One region of the Glutamicibacter sp. NPDC087661 genome, then DNA from elsewhere that is predicted to be linked to it. Evidence: riboswitches for the same ligand, from Rfam matches in the RefSeq annotation. Region 1 holds a riboswitch; the other holds the start of a gene.
What was found. A riboswitch is a leader RNA that binds a small molecule or an ion and turns the genes downstream of it on or off. The one in region 1 is predicted to bind glycine.

Region 2: linked by a shared signal. The riboswitch ahead of cycA (D-serine/D-alanine/glycine transporter) and the one ahead of gcvP (aminomethyl-transferring glycine dehydrogenase) in region 1 are both predicted to bind glycine.

What each region holds. Positions count from the first base shown of each region.
Region 1 covers NZ_JBIUWE010000001.1:34,970-39,869, forward strand. Annotated here, with positions in the region: gene ACIOTN_RS00170 (serine hydrolase domain-containing protein) at 1-277, shown strand, start outside; gene ACIOTN_RS00175 (SGNH/GDSL hydrolase family protein) at 313-1,101, shown strand; glycine riboswitch at 1,204-1,301, shown strand; gene gcvP (aminomethyl-transferring glycine dehydrogenase) at 1,466-4,312, shown strand; gene gcvT (glycine cleavage system aminomethyltransferase GcvT) at 4,326-4,900, shown strand, end outside.
Region 2 covers NZ_JBIUWE010000002.1:139,586-144,485, forward strand. Annotated here, with positions in the region: gene ACIOTN_RS07475 (FUSC family protein) at 1-429, shown strand, start outside; gene ACIOTN_RS07480 (4a-hydroxytetrahydrobiopterin dehydratase) at 413-736, opposite strand; gene cycA (D-serine/D-alanine/glycine transporter) at 905-2,407, opposite strand; glycine riboswitch at 2,733-2,831, opposite strand; gene ACIOTN_RS07490 (heavy metal translocating P-type ATPase) at 3,060-4,900, opposite strand, start outside.

The DNA.
Region 1 (4,900 bases):
CCATGACCGGACCAACGGGCTGCTGCAGGCCTTCGCCCTGGGGTTCATGAAGGCCTCCGCGCGCAACAACTATGGATCGATTTTCGCCTACGGCCATGACGGTGCGAATTCCTCGCTGGCCTTCGCCGATCCAGCCCACCAGCTGGGCTTCGGTTTCATTCCCTCGCGCAATGAAGGCGCCAAGGAGATCTCCACCGGAGTCAAGCTCAGCCAGCTGGCCCGCCAGCTGATCATGCAGAAGAACATGTCGGCCCAGGCTGCCGGCAGCAACGCGTAGTAAACCCATCGGGAATGGAACGAAGCAGGAGCGAAGTGAAGAAGTTTGTGGCACTAGGTGACTCGTTCACCGAAGGCGTTGGCGATGTGGATCCGACCCGGCCCAACCAGGTCCGCGGCTGGGCGGACCGGGTTTCGGAAGTGCTCTGCGCCGAAGGCGAGTGGGAATACGCCAACCTGGCGGTGCGCGGCAAGAAGATCGGGCAGGTGATCAACCAGCAGCTGGACCAGGCGCTCGCACTGGCCCCGGACCTGGTCACCATCTATGCCGGCGGCAATGACATCCTGCGCCCGAAGGCGGACCTGGATGCGCTGATGCGCGGCTATGAAGGCATGGTGAGCCGCTTTGCCGAAGCCGGAAGCGCGGTCGTGCTGTTCACCGGTTTCGACACCGTGGAATCACCGTTGTTCTCCAAGACCCGTCCGCGCACGGCCATTTACAACGAGAAGGTTCGCGAAATCGCGGACGAGTACGGTGCGGTGATCGCGGATTACTGGCGGTGGCGAGAATTCTCCGATCTGCGCTACTGGGCGGTGGATCGGCTGCACATGAACGAGCTGGGCCACACGCTGATGGCTTCGAAGGTCCTTGACGTGTTCGGCACCCATCGGATCACCGAGGGAAACTGGTCCTCCAGGATCCAGCAGCCGTCCCTGCCGGAACTGGCCGTGAACTCGCGCGGCGAAAAGCTGAAGCAGGAATTGGGCTGGGCCAGAGAGCATTTGGCTCCGTGGGTCAAGCGCCGGATCACCGGCACCTCGTCGGGTGATTCCTTGTCAGCGAAATATCCTGATTACATCCGTTTAACTGCCGACGCCAACTGAACGCATTTATGACTTTTCCGGACCCCGCTCCTGTTTGACCTTGGGGGCGGGGCAGGTAACATGGTGGTGTGCTGCAGGTCTCCGGCCGGCAGCGCGCGCCATAGACGGATGGCGGGAGAGTCCCGTTCACACCATGGACGGGCGCCGTAGGAGCAATTCCTCCCCAGGAAACTCTCAGGCACCCGTACCGCCATCATGAGGCAACTCTGGAAAGAAACCGGCCCGTTCCGGTTCACCGAAGGTGCAAGTGCCCGGCTTGGTTTGCTGGATGCGTAAAACTCTCAGGTTATGCAACAGGGATGGGGAGGTAAAAAGACCTTCCTTTGGCATGCGCCAAGACAGATCCCATGGAGATACCAGCACCATGACCATCACGCAGACTTCGGCACGAGCGAATACTGAATTCGTTTCACGCCATATCGGCCCACGTCCTTCCGACGTCACCACCATGCTTCAGACCCTGGGCTACGACAGCCTGGAAGAACTGATCGACACCGCCGTTCCGGCAGACATCCGCCAGGACTCCGCACTGGATATCCCTGATGCTCTGAGCGAAACCGAAGCCCTAGCCCACCTGCGTGCGCTTGCCTCGAAGAACGTCATGAAGACCCAGATGATCGGCCAGGGCTTCTACGACACCATCACCCCAGCTGTGATCCGCCGCAACATCGTGGAAAACCCAGCCTGGTACACCGCTTACACCCCGTACCAGCCGGAAATCTCCCAGGGCCGCCTCGAAGCCCTGCTGAACTTCCAGACCATGGTCATGGACCTGACCGGCCTGCCCATCGCCAACGCGTCGCTGCTGGACGAATCCTCCGCTGCCGCCGAAGCCGTGCTGATGATGCGCCGCGCCAACAAGAAGAAGTCCAAGGGCAAGACCGTGCTGGACTCCAACATCTTCCCGCAGACCCTCAAGGTCGTGCAGGGCCGCGCTGACGCGCTGGGCTTCGAAGTCGAGATTGCCGACCTTTCCGCAGGCTTGCCAGAGGGCGAGATCTCCGGCATTGTCCTGCAGCAGCCTGGCAACGACGGCTCGATCGCGGACCACGCTTCGATCATCGCCGCCGCCAAGGAAGCCGGCGCCATGGTTACCGTGATTGCCGACCTGCTGGCCCTGACCATGATCACCCCTCCGGGCGAGCAGGGTGCCGATATCGCCGTGGGCAACACCCAGCGATTCGGCGTGCCGCTGTTCTTCGGCGGACCGCACGCTGCCTACATGGCCGTGGCCGATGGCCTGACCCGTTCCATGCCAGGACGCCTGGTGGGCGTTTCGGCCGATGACGCCGGAGTCCCTGCCTACCGCTTGGCCCTGCAGACCCGCGAGCAGCACATCCGCCGCGAAAAGGCCACCTCCAACATCTGCACCGCACAGGCCCTGCTGGCCATCTGCGCTTCGATGTACGCGGTCTACCACGGCCCAGCCGGACTGAAGCAGATCGCCTCGCGCGCCAACAACCACGCCCGGGTGATCGCCAGCTCGCTGGTTTCCGGGGGCTACACCTTGGCTTCGGACTCCTTCTTCGACACCGTTGTGGTGAACGTCGAGAACGCCGATGCCATCATTGCCAAGGCCATCGAAGCAGGCATCAACCTGCGCAAGGTGGGCGAGACCCAGGTGGGCGTCTCCACCGACGAGGCCACCACCTCGGGCGTAGTCAAGACCCTGCTTGAGGTCTTCGGCGCAGAGCTCTCGGCTCCGGAAGGCTTCGAGATCCCGGCAGGGCAGGTGCGCACCAGCGACTTCATGACCCACCCGATCTTCAACACCATCTCCTCCGAAACCCAGATGATGCGCTACCTGCGCCGGCTCTCGGACCGCGACCTGGCCCTGGACCGCACCATGATCCCGCTGGGTTCGTGCACCATGAAGCTGAACTCGGCCGCCGAAATGGAATCCATCACCTGGCCGGAATTCGCCTCGATCCACCCCTACGCGCCTGCAGCGCAGACCGAGGGCTGGCGCGAGCTGATCACCGACCTGGAAGGGCGCCTGACCGCAATCACCGGCTACGCTGGCGTTTCGATCCAGCCCAACGCCGGCTCGCAGGGCGAGTACGCGGGCCTGCTGGCCATTTCGGACTACCACCGTTCGCGCGGCGAAGGCCAGCGCGATCTGTGCCTGATTCCGGCCTCGGCCCACGGCACCAACGCCGCGTCGGCAGTGCTGGCCGGGATGCGCGTGGTGGTCGTGAAGACCGCAGCCGATGGCACCATCGACGCGAACGACCTGGATGCCAAGATCGAGGCCAACAAGGACGTCCTTGCAGCCATCATGATCACCTACCCATCCACCCACGGCGTCTACGACGCGGACGTGCGCGAGGTCTGCGACAAGGTCCACGCCGCCGGCGGCCAGGTGTACATCGATGGCGCGAACATGAACGCCATGGTTGGCTTGGCCCAGCCAGGCAAGTTCGGCGGCGACGTGTCGCACCTGAACCTGCACAAGACCTTCTGCATCCCGCACGGCGGTGGCGGTCCAGGCGTAGGCCCAATCGGCGTTGGCGAGCACCTGCTGCCATTCCTGCCAGGCGATGCTTCGGGCACCTACTCCGAGCGTGATGGCGTGCCGGTGGTGGCGACCGCTTTCGGCTCGGCCGGCGTCCTGCCGATCTCCTGGGCCTACATCGCGATGATGGGCGGGGACGGCTTGACCGAAGCCACCAAGCACGCGATCCTGAACGCGAACTACATTGCCAAGCGCCTGAACGAGCACTTCCCGGTACTGTTCACCGGCAACAAGGACCTGGTTGCCCACGAGTGCATCCTGGACCTGCGCGAACTGACCGCCAAGACCGGGGTCACCGCCGAGGACGTGGCCAAGCGCCTGATCGACTTCGGTTTCCACGCGCCGACCCTGTCCTTCCCTGTGGCAGGCACCCTGATGGTGGAGCCCACCGAATCCGAGGACCTGGCCGAGATCGAGCGCTTCATTGAAGCGATGATCACCATCCGCCAGGAAATGGACGAGGTCCTCTCCGGTGCCTACAGCATCGAGGAGTCCCCATTGCGCAACGCTCCGCACACGGTCTCCGCTGTGGTCAACAGCAAGTGGGACCGCAAGTACTCGGTCGAGCAGGCGGCCTTCCCGGTCCCGGCGCTGAAGTTCGACAAGTACTTCCCAACCGTGGGCCGCATCGACGGCGCCGGTGGCGACCGCAACCTGATCTGCTCCTGCCCGGCTCCCGAAGCCTTCGAAGACTAAGGAAGAGTTAGAGATGACTGAGACTACCCAAGCACTCAAGCACACCGCGCTGCACGCGCAGCACGAAGCTCTCGGCGCCAACTTCACCGACTTCGGCGGCTGGGACATGCCGTTGAAGTACGGATCGGAACTGGCAGAGCACAAGGCCGTGCGCTCCACCGCTGGCCTGTTCGACCTGTCCCACATGGGCGAGGTCTACCTCTCCGGCCCGGAAGCCGGCAAGGCGCTGAACACCGCCCTGGCAGGGAACCTGAGCATCATGAAGGTCGGCAAGGCGAAGTACTCGCTGATCCTTGACGCCGAGGGCAAGATCATCGACGACCTGATCGTCTACCGCCTGGAAGAGGAGAAGTTCCTCGTCGTGCCCAACGCCGGCAACGCTCCGGTGGTTGCCGCCGAGCTGGCTGCCCGCGCCGCCGGCTTCGACGTCGTCGTGGACGACGCTTCGGGCCGCCAGTCGCTGATCGCCGTCCAGGGACCGAACGCCGAGGCAATTGTGCGCAAGCTGGCCGCCGACGAGGCAACCGCCCAGGCGGTCACCGAACTGAAGTACTACGCTGCGGTGAAGGTGGTGCTCGGTGGCATCGA
Region 2 (4,900 bases), on a different contig from region 1:
CTCAGCGACGGCCACTGGTACTGGGCCAGTCTCGGCGCGATCGCCGCAGTCACCGGCGCTGATGCCTATGCGCGGGTAGCCCGCGGGCTGCAGCGCTGCGCAGGCACCTGCATTGGCGTAGCGCTGACCGCAATAGTTTTCGCCTTCGATTCCCCGGTCTGGGTAATCCTGGCCGCTGCGCTGGCCTCGCAGTTCGTCATCGAGCTGGTGATTCTGCGCAACTATGCGGTGGGGATGGTATTCATGACGGTCACCGCACTGCTCATGGTCCACCTGGTCAGCCCTGAACCGGCCGCGTCCCTGCTCATCGACCGCATTTCCATGACGGCGCTGGGCGCTTTGGTGGGTGCGGTGCAGAGCATCGCCATTTCGCTGCTGGTGGCCCGCCGCCGCCAAGGCCGAACGCCGGGGGCTACCAGTGCTCGGTGACAACCTGCGCTTCGAGCTTGCCGGCCTCGATGGAGATATGGCGGGCTAATTCCAGGTCCAGTGTTCCCAGATGCTCGGGCTGGTTGTGCGTTAGGCGCAGCTCGACGATGGTAACCCGCCACTCCAGGTGCGGATGCCGGTTGTCCTGCTCGGCGCGCAGGCCTACCTGGACAATGAACTGCAAGGCCGTGCTCGCGCAATCGAAACGGTAAGCGGCCCGCAAACCCAAGTCATCACGCTTCCAATCAGGCAAGGCGCCCAGCCTCTGATCGAATTCGAAGCGCGGTAACGGACCGGTTGATGCCATGGTTCTCTCCTCCAAGCGGCAGCGGGTCGGACTATGCAAGTGGTTGCTGCCTGCCATCATGATCGCATCGACCCCGGCTATTGCGGTAGCGATCCCAGCGACTATGCAGTTAGGCCCCGGCATCTGGTGATGCCGGGGCCCGGCTGAGAGAGCTGTCAAGTGCTCGGGCTACTGGCGGATGTCCTCGGCAACCTGTGCGGCGGTTTCCGCTTCGCGCTTGGCGAAGGATTCCGCATCACGGTAGGCGGAGGCCTCATAGCGTTCGTGCGCCACCTTGGCCAGGTGCGCGGCGCGCAGTGCCTGGTGCTGGGGGTTGCGGCGGATGACCAGGTAGCCTGCAGCCAGGATCAGGAACCAGATCGGGGTAATGGCCATAGCCATGAGGGTATCGGTCTGGGTGGTCAGGGCCCACAAGATGAAGCCGAAGAATGCCAGCACAACATATGGCATGAAGCTGCCGCCAGGGACCTTGAACTTCGATGCGTCGTGCAGGTGCGGGCGACGAGCACGGAAGACCAGGTAGCTGAGCAGGATGATGGTCCAGACGAACATGAAGCACAGGGCCGAGACGGTGGTGACCAGTGTAAATGCTCCCATGACCGAATCGCCGCCGTAGAGCAGTGCGACGCCGGCCAGCAGGAACATGCAGGAGAACATCAGGGCGTTGCGCGGAACCTTGCGGCCTGACAGCTTGGTGAACGTCTTCGGTGCATCGCCTTCCATGGACAGGCCACGGAGCATGCGGGAGGTCGAGTAGATACCCGAGTTGGCGCTCGAAGCCGCCGAGGTAAGGACCACGAAGTTGATGATGCCAGCGGCGCCAGCCAGACCGGCCAGGGCGAACATGCCCACGAATGGCGATTGCGCAGCGGAGAACAGATCCCAGGGGGTCACGGCCATCAGGATGATCAGCGCGCCAACGTAGAAGAACAGGATGCGGACAGGAATCGAGTTGATTGCCTTGGGCAGGGTCTTTTCGGGGTCCTTGGTTTCCGCCGCGGTGGTGCCAACCAGCTCAATGCCAACGAAGGCGAAGACCGCGATCTGGAAACCGGCTACGAAGCCCATGAAGCCGGTCGGGAACATGCCGCCGTCGTTCCACAGGTTAGCGAAGGATGAAGAAGCACCGTTGTGCTCGAAACCGGTGATCACCATAACCAGGCCAACCACGATCAGTGCGCCGATGGCGACGATCTTGATCAGCGAGAACCAGAATTCGGTTTCGCCAAAAGCCTTCACTGTCGCCAGGTTCAGAACCAGCAGCAGCACGATACAGGCTAGTGCCGGGATCCATAGCGGCAAATCGCCCCACCAGAAGGCGACATAATGGGCGATGGCCACGACGTCGGCGATGCCGGTGACAACCCAGCAGAACCAGTAGGTCCAGCCGGTAAAGAATGCGGCCCAAGGGCCTAACAGGTCGCCGGCGAAGTCGGCGAAGCTCTTGTAGTTCAGGTTGCTCAACAGCAGTTCGCCCATGGCGCGCATGACGAAGAACAGCATGAAGCCAATGATCATGTAGACGAAGATGACCGACGGGCCGGCTACCGAGATGGTCTTGCCGGAGCCCATGAACAAGCCGGTGCCGATGGCGCCGCCAATGGCGATCAGCTGGATGTGACGATTGGAGAGCCCTCGTTCGAGTGCGGGGCCAGAACTGGTGGTACTCATGCTGATTGCCTTCCAGGAGTGTGGTGTGACGCCTCGAAGCGCTCCTGCCCCCAAGCCCTGAAGGCTTGGAGAGCAGCTGCTCGCTTTGAAGAACGCATCCGACTAGGAAGGATTCCAGCTGGGCATTGCGCGGCATGCTGCGCTCAGAGCAGTTGCTGCGAATGCCACGGGGAGTCCCTCGAAACTGGTGCGCTCGGTGCGGCACTGTTCTTGGTCCCTCCCCAATCTGTATTACAACCTGAGAGTTTTCACTTCCACCCGAATACTGGGTGAAGCTTGCTCCTTCGGTGAGCCCGGACGAACCTGGGCTGCTTTCCAGAGGTGCCTGTTCGTAGCGGTACGGGTGCCTGAGAGTTTCCCGGGGAGGAAATTGCTCCTACGGCGCCCGCCCATGGTGTGAGCGGATCTCTCCCGCCACGCATCAACGGCATATATGGTGATTGCCATCACAGTATGCGCAGAAAAATGAACGTGGTGCAAGTCGCAATTTCACACTTCGGGCCCCGGATAACCGCTTGGCCACGCCAATCGTGGAAAGTGGCTGGCGAAATGGGGGATTCTCCGCTTCGTAATGATTCGGGAAGCAAGGGCATGGATGCGGCAAAGCGGGGCATCGGTTCAACCGATGCCCCGCGTGGGGAGGTACGGAGGGCTACTTCCCGAACCGTCGCAGCCGCAGCGAGTTCAGTACCACCAGCACCGAGCTGGCTGCCATGGCCGCTCCGGCGATCATCGGGTTCAGCAAGCCCAGGGCCGCAATCGGAATGCCGGCAGTGTTGTAGGCGAAAGCCCAGAACAGGTTCATCTTGATGGTGGACAGGGTTCGGGCCGACAGGTCGATGGCCTGCGTGACCTGATGCAGGTCGTTACCCATCAGGGTGATGTCCGCGGCTTCGATGGCCACATCGGTGCCCGAGCCCATGGCGATGCCGAGGTCGGCCTGCGCCAGTGCTGGCGCGTCATTCACGCCATCGCCCACCATGGCCACGACCTTGCCCTGCTCTTGCAATGAGGTGATCGCCTGGGCCTTGCCGGCAGGGAACACCCCGGCGAATACGTCCTCGGCCTTGATGCCTACCTGGGCGGCAACCTCGGTAGCCACCGACTGGTTGTCGCCGGTCAGCAGCACCACGCGCAGGCCGCGCTCCTGGAGTTCGGCAATAGCTTTTGCGGAGCTGTCCTTGATCTTGTCCGCCACCGAGATCACTGCCTGGAACTGCTGGTCCACCGCGACCAGGATGGCGGTCGCGCCGGCCTGCTCGGCTTGCGCGAGCATGGCCTTGGCGGAGTCATCCAAGGACGCGCCCTGGGCTTCGAGCCAGCTGGAGCGGCCTACGGCAACGCGATGCCCGTTGACCGTGCCGACCACGCCGCCGCCCGGATCGGAATCGAAGTCGCTGGCTTCGGGCAGCGGGCCCAAGCCGGCTGCGGCCTTGGCGATGGCCTGGGCGATCGGATGCTCGGAATGGTGTTCCACGGCACCGGCCAAGGCCAGGACCTCATCGGGATCGACTCCGTCGATGGCCTCGGTGCTCTGATGGGCCATGACCCCGGTGGTCACGGTGCCGGTCTTGTCCAGCACGATGGTGTCCAGCTTGCGGGTATCTTCCAGGACCTGCGGCCCGCGGATCAGGATGCCCAGCTGCGCGCCGCGTCCGGTGCCGACCAGCAAGCCGATCGGGGTCGCCAGGCCCAATGCGCAGGGGCAGGCGATGACCAGCACGGCGACCGCAGCGGTGAACGCCTGGTAGGGATCGCCGCTGGCAAAGAACCAGGTCACGAACGTGAGCAGCGCAATGGCCAGTACGATCGGCACGAAGACGGAGGATATCCGGTCAGCCAGGCGGGCAATGGGCGCCTTGCCCGATTGGGCTTCGGAGACCAGCTTGCCCATCTGGGCCAAGGTGGTGTCCGCGCCAACGCGGGTAGCTTCGATCACCAGCCGGCCCGAGGCATTCAAGGTCGCGCCGGTGACTTCATCGCCGGGCCCGGCCTTCTGCGGGACCGATTCGCCCGTAAGCAGCGAGGTGTCTACCGCGCTGGCGCCGTCAATGACCACGCCGTCAGTAGCGATCTTCTCGCCGGGGCGCACCACGAAATGGTCCCCGACCTGCACCTGCCCGGCCGGGATTTTCACTTCCGCGCCGTCGCGAAGCACCACTGCATCCTTGGCGCCCAGGTTCAGCAAGGACTTCAGCGCATCGGATGCCGAGGACTTGGCGCGGTGCTCCAGGAAACGGCCCAGCAGCAGCAAGGTGGCCACGACGCCGGCAGTTTCAAAGTAGAGCGCATGCTCGGACATGGACATGCCGATATGGGCGGTCAGCTGCGGATCGAGGATCAGCTGCACTGCAGAGAAGAAGTAGGCCGCGAGCACACCGAGGGAAACCAGAGTGTCCATGGTCGAGGCCAGGTGCCGTGCGTTGACGGCCGCTGCCTTGTGGAAAGGCCAGGCGCCGTAAAAGACCACGGGAGTGGCCAGCGCGAAGGCGA